DNA from 2 places in the Gibbsiella quercinecans genome. Region 2 is predicted to be linked to the other one. Evidence: predicted binding sites of a transcription regulator. Region 2 holds the regulator's gene; the other holds the start of a gene.
What was found. The regulator Fur, encoded in region 2, represses iron uptake genes when iron is present. The targets are predictions, from matches to a motif close to ATAATAATGAGAACNACTATCAA.
Positions count from the first base shown of each region.

Region 1: ACN28Q_RS21200 (TonB-dependent siderophore receptor) is a predicted target of Fur. The motif match lies at 3,175-3,197, and genes of this name have one in related genera.

Region 1 covers NZ_CP014136.1:4,649,612-4,654,259, reverse strand. The annotation lists gene ACN28Q_RS21205 (tannase/feruloyl esterase family alpha/beta hydrolase) at 1-550, opposite strand, end outside; gene ACN28Q_RS21200 (TonB-dependent siderophore receptor) at 944-3,130, opposite strand; gene ACN28Q_RS21195 (glycerate kinase) at 3,623-4,648, opposite strand, start outside.
Region 2 covers NZ_CP014136.1:1,225,537-1,230,184, forward strand. The annotation lists gene seqA (replication initiation negative regulator SeqA) at 1-210, opposite strand, end outside; gene ybfF (esterase) at 464-1,234, shown strand; gene ybfE (LexA regulated protein) at 1,487-1,774, shown strand; gene fldA (flavodoxin FldA) at 2,007-2,534, shown strand; gene fur (ferric iron uptake transcriptional regulator) at 2,865-3,311, shown strand; gene ACN28Q_RS05665 (beta-N-acetylhexosaminidase) at 3,407-4,648, opposite strand, start outside.

The DNA.
Region 1 (4,648 bases), 2.1 Mb from region 2:
TCAGCGCTTTGGAGGCTACCGCCGTCAGATGTTGCGCACGGTGGGCAAAGTCCGCTCGCTTTTGCGGATCGCGCCCGAATGAGCCATCCTGATCCTGGTGCCCCATATCCGTGGCGGCAATAACAAAACCGCCGGCGTTCGACGGCGCACAGCCATCCGCCGCCCCCACGTTTTTCGCTACCCGGCCGCACAGCCCGCCGCAGCCAATCTGCAGATAGCGTTGCGTCCAACTTTCCGTCGGCAATTCCACCGAGAACGTAATTGACGGCGCCAGCACGCCCTCTACGGCGCAAACCGCCGCACCCTGGCTGGAGCGTTGTTCTTTCGCTGAAGTCACACGGCTGCCGCCGCCGCCGATAGCCGTCAGATCAAAGGTTGCCAGATTGGCACAGGCCGTAACGGGTTTAACGATCTCAAGCGCGGCATACTGTGCAGCCAGCGGCGTTTGCGCCGTAGCCGTCGATAAGGCGCTCCACGGCAACAGCGCGGCAGCCAGGCATGCCAGCCATGATGATCCAGATCCGCCTGAACGAACTTTGGGTGTAAGCATGAATGAAACCTCATTTCTTGTTGTTGATGACCACGGCGTTCGCATAACTCAGCGCCCAGCGCCGTGCCGACAAAGTGAGAGAGAAGCCTAATATAAACCAATCATCCGTCAGGTTTCTGATAAGAAAACGTTATTCTTTTCCGCAATGCGGGCATGCCATTCTTCGCTCGCGGTCTGGCAATAACGGGAAATCGCCGGTGCCGGCCGCAGGAAAAACCTATTGGCGATGAAGAGAAAAAACTGCGTGGCAAATCGTTATTCCACAAATGTGGATCATGAAAAAAGAGCAGAATGAGAGGCGCCCCATTCTGCCCTAAATCAGCAATATTTCTTTAGCATATTGCCCTGGCCGGATCCCGCGCTATCAACGGTAACCGGCCAGGGCGATGCCGATTAGAATGACATAGTCAGCCCGGCGTAGTAAGCACGACCCGGTTGGTTATAGGTGATAGCCCCGTTGTTTTCACGATAGATTTTTTTATCGAAGAGGTTGCTGATACCCGTATTCACCCGCAGGTTCTTCATCACGTCGTAGTTCACCCCTACGCCAACGATGGAGTAAGCACCAAGTTCATCGGTAGCCATCGAGTTTAACTCTGTACGTTTGTCGGCATATTGACGCGGTTTTTGACGGCCGTACATAGTCCAGGTGGCATTGGTGGACAGCTTGTCGGTAACCTGCCAATCCAGCATGGTGTTGATGGTATATTTCGGAATAACAGACAGCGGGTTACCCGTCTCTTTATTCTTGGACGTGATCATGTAGGTAGCATTGGTGCGCCAGTTAAGCGTATCGCGGATAACCGGCACCACCAGGTTAGCTTCCAGCCCTTCCACTAGCGCCTTACCGCCGTTTTCCCAACGCAGAATGTACTTATTGTCGGACGCCTGGCCTAAGACGTCGGTACCGGAGACAATCTTATTCTGGTAATCATTACGGAAATAAGTGATACCCGCATCGTAGCCGTTATGGGTGAACTCCAGGCCAATTTCTTTGTTGATACTAATTTCCGGCTTCAGATTACCGTTCCCCAGCAGATAGCAACCGTTATCCGTGGGTATCGTTACCGGGCACCCATTACCGCTGGTGCTTAATAAATAACCTTCACTAGACTGATACAGGTTAGGCGCTTTGAACACGCGGGCGATACCGGCCTTCAGCTTGAAGTATTCACCCAGCTCCTGCGATGCGTTCAGGCTTGGGCTCCAGTTGCTGCCAAATTTGCTGTGATAGTCGAAACGCAGCCCGGGAATGATAATGGTGCCCGGTACGGCTTCAATATTGTCTTCAAAATAAATCGCACTTAGCTCCGCGCTGTTTTTAGTACTACGCGCAGACGCATCGCCCGATATGTCGTCAATGGTCACCCCACTTGCAGAGGTCGCTTGCATTGAGGCCGGATCGTTTAGCTGCTCACGGTTCCATTCGGCGCCCAGCGTCACCGTTTGCTCAACCAGCAGATTGAGCGGAATGTTCACTTCACCGTTGGCTTTGTAGTTCTCCAGACGGCTGGTGGAGTATTCGTCACTGTTGATCATCCCTTCAACACGCCCGGTCGAACCTTCCTTCAGACGGGTGTTGTTGGTTTTTTCATAGTAGAAGCCCAGACGCGACTGGCCCCAATCCCAGATACCGTTGTGGGTGACACCATAGGACTGGCGATACATGCGGTTGGTTTCCGCGCCATACAGCGACGGCACCAGTGAACTAAGGTTACCGTTACTGTACTGGGTATCGCCGGCGTAGATATTGCCCTGGCGGCTGTAGGCGTATTCGAAGTCCACGATCTGCTGTGGATTGATTTTCCATGACAGCAGCGTGTTGATGTCCTTGTTGCGTACCCCTTCGCGCCCGGCCGCGTAAGAACCGTTTTGCTGGGTGTTGATGTCATAGGCATCGGCGTCGGTTTTGTTGATGTTGCCGTACATGCGCATGGTCAGCACATCTTCAATCAACGAACCGCTCAGGCTCACGTTGGCCCTTTTGGTCGCCCCTTCTTTATCGTTTTCAGGCTGGTTGGTATACAGGGAAAGCGAGCCATGCCAGTCTTTGGTTGGGCGCTTGGTGATAATATTGACCACCCCGCCCGCCGCGCCGGAGCCATAGCGTGCGGCAGCCGGCCCGCGCAGCACTTCAATACGCTCAACCATTTCCGCCGGCACCCAGTTGGTGTCGCCGCGCGTATCACGCTCGCCGCGCCAACTGTAGCGCACAGAGTTGCGTGACATCACCGGTTTGCCATCGATCAGGATCAGCGTGTTTTCCGGGCCCATACCGCGGATGTCGATTTGGCGGTTGTTGCCACGGTCGCCGCTGGCGCTGTTCCCGGTCAGGTTCACGCCTGGCATTTTACGGATAATATCGGAGAGATCGTTTACTGGAGGATCTTTTTTGATGTCTTCAGCGGTAATGATCGAGACACCCGGCTGCTGTTTGAGTTCTTGTTCTGCGGTGGCATGAACAACCAGAGTATCAGCCGAGTCAGTTTGATCTTCATCAGCAGCATAGGCATTGGCGCTGAGCAACCCGGCTAGCAGCAACGCAAGCGGTGTTTTTTTGTAATCTATTTTTACATTCACAGACCAAATCTCCATATTGTGTGTAGATATGCAAGTAAATGCGCATGATAATGATAACTATTATTATTGTAAACAATGTAAATAAATCTCCATATTTTCCTCACAATGTTCCATTTGGTGTAATTAAGTGAATAATTAACTTATTTCGTTAATAAATAATTCAGTTTTATAACTATATTCTTCTGGAAATGGCTTAATAAGGCGTTAAAGCCCCCGCAAATAGGTAACAAATCTTTATCTCATACCCTTTCCCTTGGCGGCTCGGGCGCTTTACAAATGATGGTTAGGGGGGATGGCTGTTCCCACAAAGGATTGCACATAGTGTAAAAAACCGTGAGGTGGTCGGCGCCAGGGGAATATCCCCTTAATAGAAGAAGGGATAATGAAACACGGTAGAAAACCAGGATAGGTTCTAAGGATTTCACCGGGCGGCCCAAAAGCGCTGCCCCGGCTTTTATAGAGTTACAATTGGCATTTCCTCGTTGTACAGTCTCAACAAGGGCTTTCGCAACGGCCTGTTTTTAGCCGCTGCCCGATCTTTAACGTGTGGGCTATATTCCTGGCGCAAACATGGATATTTTCAGAGGCGTTTCCCAGCGCACCGGTCAACGTGGTTACTTTGTTTAATATACTGAATGCCGAATCAATCCCGTGGGCATAAACCTCTTCAACGCCGTCGCCAAAGCAGCCGGCAATCACGATAACAGGAATGCCATGCGCCTTTGCCAGATGCGCAACGCCGATGGGCACTTTCCCATTAATACTTTGATTATCGATCCGCCCTTCACCGGTAATCACCAGATCGGCATCCCTAATGATCTCTTTCAACTTAAGAGATTCGGCGATGATATCGAACCCAGGCTTTAATTCTGAGCGAAAAAAAGCCAGCAGCGCCGCCCCCATCCCACCGGCGGCCCCCGCTCCAGGCACATCCGCTACCTCAATATTTAAATCACGTTTGATGACATAGGCAAAATGAGCCAGATTGTTATCCAACTGAACGATGGTTTTCTTCGTTGCGCCTTTCTGCGGGCCGAAAATCGCCGAAGCGCCATATTCACCCAATAGCGGATTCGTCACATCACAAGCAATGTGGAACTGGCAGGATAAAAGCCGCTTATCCATGCCAGACACATCAATTTTATCCAGCTTTGCCAACCCACCGCCGCCGAAAGGAATTTGCCTGCCTCGCTTATCAAGCAAACGCCCCCCCAGCGCCTGTATCATCCCCGCCCCGCCGTCATTGGTCGCGCTACCGCCGATGCCAATAATAAAACGACGCGCGCCCTGATCCAGAGCGGCTTTTATCAATTCCCCCGTGCCGAACGAGGTCGTGATCAGCGGATTACGTTTTTCTGGCGGCACCAACGCCAGCCCACTGGCCGCGGCCATTTCAATAAACGCGCAGGTTTTATCACGTGACAGGCCCAGAAAAGCACAGACTTTGTTCCCCAAGGGCCCGGTAACCTCTGCCTCCACGATGCTGCCCTGGATAGACTCGATCATTGTCACTACGGT
Region 2 (4,648 bases):
CATGGCACGCACGCGATCGCGCGGGCGCGATTGCGCCGCATTTTTCTCTGGCTCCGCCGCTGCGCTGCCGCCCACTGGCACAGCGCGCACCGGCTGCCCCGCGGTGAACTTCAACATACGCCGTAAAATATCAGACGCACTTTCACCAATATGTTGCGTGTGGCTGGCAATATAGCGGTAAAGTTCTTCGTCGACTTCAATAGTTTTCATCTTTATCCAGTACGTTTTTTTCTACTTAAAGCCTGAAGCCCGGTTCTGCATTCAAGCCATGGGATTATAAAGTTAAAAGCGCAGGGGCGGACACAATATTGTTCCATCTGGCAGCAAAAGCAGATTATTACCTATCGCCACCGGAGGCAAACGCCACGCCTTACCATGAAAAACCCACGTTATTCATTGGGAAGACCAACCTGATTCAATCATGATACCCTAATCTTGGTATCCATAAATCATCAACTTCACCATGAAATTACATTATCAACGCTTGGCGGCACCGGCGGATGCACCGGCAGCACTGCCCATTATTTTGATCCACGGCCTGTTTGGCGATCTCGACAATCTGGGCGTGCTGGCGCGCGATTTGTGCCAACAGCACACGGTGATAAAAGTCGATCTGCGTAATCATGGGCTTTCCCCCCACGCAGAGGAGATGTCTTATCCAGCCATGGCGCAGGATCTGCTGGCCCTGATGGACGAACTGTCGGTAGCAAAGGCCATCGTCATCGGTCATTCAATGGGCGGCAAGGCGGCGATGGCGTTAACGGCGATAGCGCCGGAACGGATTGAAAAACTGGTGGTCATCGACATCGCCCCGGTGGCCTACGATACCCGCCGCCATGACAAAATTTTCGCCGCGCTGCAGGCGGTGGCCAACGCCAACGTGGCCCAGCGGCGTGAGGCCGCCTTGCTGATGCGCGACTATATTGATGAAGAAGGCGTCATTCAGTTCCTGCTGAAATCGTTTCACAACGGTGCCTGGCGTTTTAACCTGCCGGTACTGATTCAACAATATGAGGCAATTCTCGGTTGGCAAGATGTGCCCGCCTGGCCACACCCGGTGCTGTTTATCCGCGGTGGACTATCACCCTATATACAAGACAGCTACCGTGATGAAATCACCCGCCAGTTTCCGCAGGCCCGTGCCTATGTCGTCGCCGGCAGCGGCCACTGGGTTCACGCCGAAAAACCACAGGCGGTATTAAGAGCAATTCATCGATTTATCGGCCCGGCCTGAGCCAATTGGCGAAAAAAAGCGCTAAAGATAAGCGCTTAGCGCGTTTGCGCCGCAGTTAAGCATTGTCGTTGCTCTACCTGCTGGGGTAATATGGCGCGCTGTAATTTTGCCGCCTAAGCTCCGCGTTTTAACCGGCGCCAGGCTGGGGGCGAATTTTGGGTTAGGGTTGATTGGCCCGACAAAATGTAAACCGAACCGTCCAAAGGCGCATAAGCGCTTTTTGATACAAACTCCCTTGCAGTTACCGCAACAATGGCTAAAGAACAAACGGATCGCACAACGCTGGATCTGTTCGCAGATGAACGCCGTCCGGGGCGCCCGAAAACTAACCCGCTTTCCCGCAATGAACAGCTTAGGATCAACAAGCGCAATCAGTTACGGCGCGATAAGGTTCGTGGCTTGCGGCGTGTGGAGCTGAAAATCAATGCGGACGCGGTAGACGCTCTGAACAAACTGGCGGACCAGCGCAACATCAGCCGCAGCGAACTCATTGAGCAAATGCTGTTGGCTAAACTGGCGGAAGAACAGCCAGAACACTGATCTTGCCGCCCTGGCGCGCGGCGCAGGCGTTAAGGACAACGCCGGATCGCTCCCGCTTTCTTCCCCATAGGCATCGCATAAATGCGATAAATCCTGCGGGTAAATTTCTGGCATGATAGGCGTTTACCGGTAAGAAACAGCGTGAAAATGGCGCACGGGATGCCCAGCGCTGCATCGCCATCGGCGTCTTATCGCGACACAACTTTATTGAATTGAAAGGGTTATACGCTATATGGCAACTGTAGGCATTTTCTTTGGCAGCGACACTGGTAATACCGAAAACATTGCCAAGATGATCCAAAAACAATTGGGCAAAGAAGTGGCTGAAGTTCACGACATTGCCAAAAGCAGCAAGGAAGATCTGGAAGCCTTCGACATCCTGCTGCTGGGTATTCCAACCTGGTACTACGGTGAAGCGCAGTGCGATTGGGATGACTTCTTCCCTACGCTCGAAGAGATCGACTTCAACGGTAAGCTGGTCGCGCTGTTCGGCTGCGGCGATCAGGAAGACTACGCAGAATACTTCTGCGATGCGATGGGCACCATCCGCGATATCATCGAACCACGCGGCGCCACCATCGTCGGCCACTGGCCAACCCAGGGCTACCATTTCGAAGCCTCAAAGGGTTTGGCGGATGACGATCATTTTATTGGCCTGGCCATTGATGAAGACCGCCAGCCGGAGTTGACCAACGAGCGTGTCGACGCCTGGGTCAAACAGATCAGCGAAGAATTGAATCTGGCTGAACTGGCCAACTAAACCTTGTGGGTGGCGGTTGAATAATGGCCTTGTAACGTGCATAGTAGCAATGTCAACAGGGTCATTATTGATATTATGAATTGAAGCAATAGAAGCTACGATTTTGTAACTTCTCACATCGTCACGGTAAACTGCGGCATCGGTTTATCCCATTCATCAAGACGTTGCATATGTAAAATGCAATAGTGCAAATATAGCGTTGTTAACAACCGGCGGTTTTCATTTAGCGCAACCGGTTCTATAATGTGACGCAATTATATCTTTGTGCCGACCGATGCCATAGGCGAGAACGCCTCAACTTGATTAGCATAGTAACAGGACTGAATCCGCATGACTGACAACAACACCGCATTGAAGAAGGCCGGCTTAAAAGTCACGCTTCCGCGACTCAAAATCCTGGAAGTGCTGCAGGATCCGGAATGCCACCACGTCAGTGCGGAAGATTTGTATAAGAAATTGATTGATATGGGCGAAGAAATTGGCCTGGCCACGGTGTACCGCGTGCTTAACCAGTTTGACGACGCCGGCATCGTCACCCGCCACAATTTTGAAGGCGGCAAATCCGTATTTGAATTGACTCAGCAACACCACCACGATCACCTGATTTGCCTGGACTGCGGCAAAGTGATCGAATTCCGCGACGAATTTATCGAAGCGCGCCAGCGTGATATTGCCAAAAGGCACGGTATCAAACTCACCAACCACAGCCTGTATCTGTATGGGCACTGTGAAACCGGTGATTGCCGTGAAGATGACTCGATACACAACGCAAAGTAACAGGTGCTTGCCCCTAGCGTAAAAAAACAGCCGTATATACGGCTGTTTTTTTATGGGCTGCGTATGCAGCCCGCGCGGCGCGCGAGCTGGCATAATTACCCTTGCACCGCTTCGCTGCGGCTAAAGCGCTTGCCATCTGGGCTGACGGCACGGATTTGCACCCCAGCGGAAACGTTCGGCCTGGCGCTGCCGTCATAGCGCCGCCACTGTTTGCCGCCGTCGGTGGAATATTCAATCCCCAGGCCCGGCAGTGAGATATTGGCCTCCAGTTTGCCATCAACGATGCGCGCGCCAGGCACCGGCAAGCGGTAGTGGATACCCCCCTTATCCAACTTGGCCAGTTCACGCTGCCCTAACAGATTGGCAAAGCGCAGCCAGTCTTTATCCAACGCCGCGCGATCGACAAACTGCGTTTCGTCACCTTTATATTCGCGCCCGGCCTGATAATCCAGTTCCCAGCCCGCACGGTGCCACGCACGCTCCGCCACCGAAATGACGCGCGGGAAAATCATATATTCCATCTGCTCGTCGGTACGCACGGTTTCGCTCCAGGACTGCGCCGACAGCCCATAGGCGCCTGGCCATGGCTTATCGCTCTTGGCGCTGAAGGCATCACCGTCGCGATCGCGCGAGGTTTCCGCATTCTGCGGCAGGTTGTCCGGCGCAAAGCTGAACATTTTCTGTTCATCGTTAAAGCGTGCCGCCCAATAGTAACCGCGTTCGTTGGGGTTAACTTCGTACGGGAAATCCATGTAGACATAATCCGGGTTGGAGATCGTCACCTCGTAGCCCTTGTTCGCCCAGTCGTTAGCGGTGTCGAAGCCGCCCCAGTACAGGGTATCCCAGAAATTAACGCCAACGCGCTTGGTGGCGAACGCCTTGGCGTTTTCCGCGTCTTTCAGGCCATCCTGCCAGGCCTGCATTTTTTCGATGCCGTGCGCGTTAACCCGTTTACTCACCTCAATAGCGAAATAGCTCGGCAGGTGCGCCATATCCTGTACTTTGCCTTGGGCGATCATCGCCTGGCAAACCTGCGATTTCGCCCAGGGTTTGTCCTCTTTGCTGAGATCGACCATGCCTTTGCCCGGCTCCGGATGGCGGATATCGGTATAGCCGGTGCCCAGGCGGATATTTTTTGCTTCATCACCGCCAAAATGCCAGGTGGTCAGCGGTTGGCCCGCCTCTTTATGCATCAGGGCAATCTCGCCAATCACCTTATCGGCAAAGCGCGTGGACGACGGCAGGCAAGGGTTCAGGTAGCTGTGGCGATCGTAAAACTGCACCGACGTGGTATTGGAGTCATCGGTGGGATCCAGCACGCGGTATTCACCAGCGGC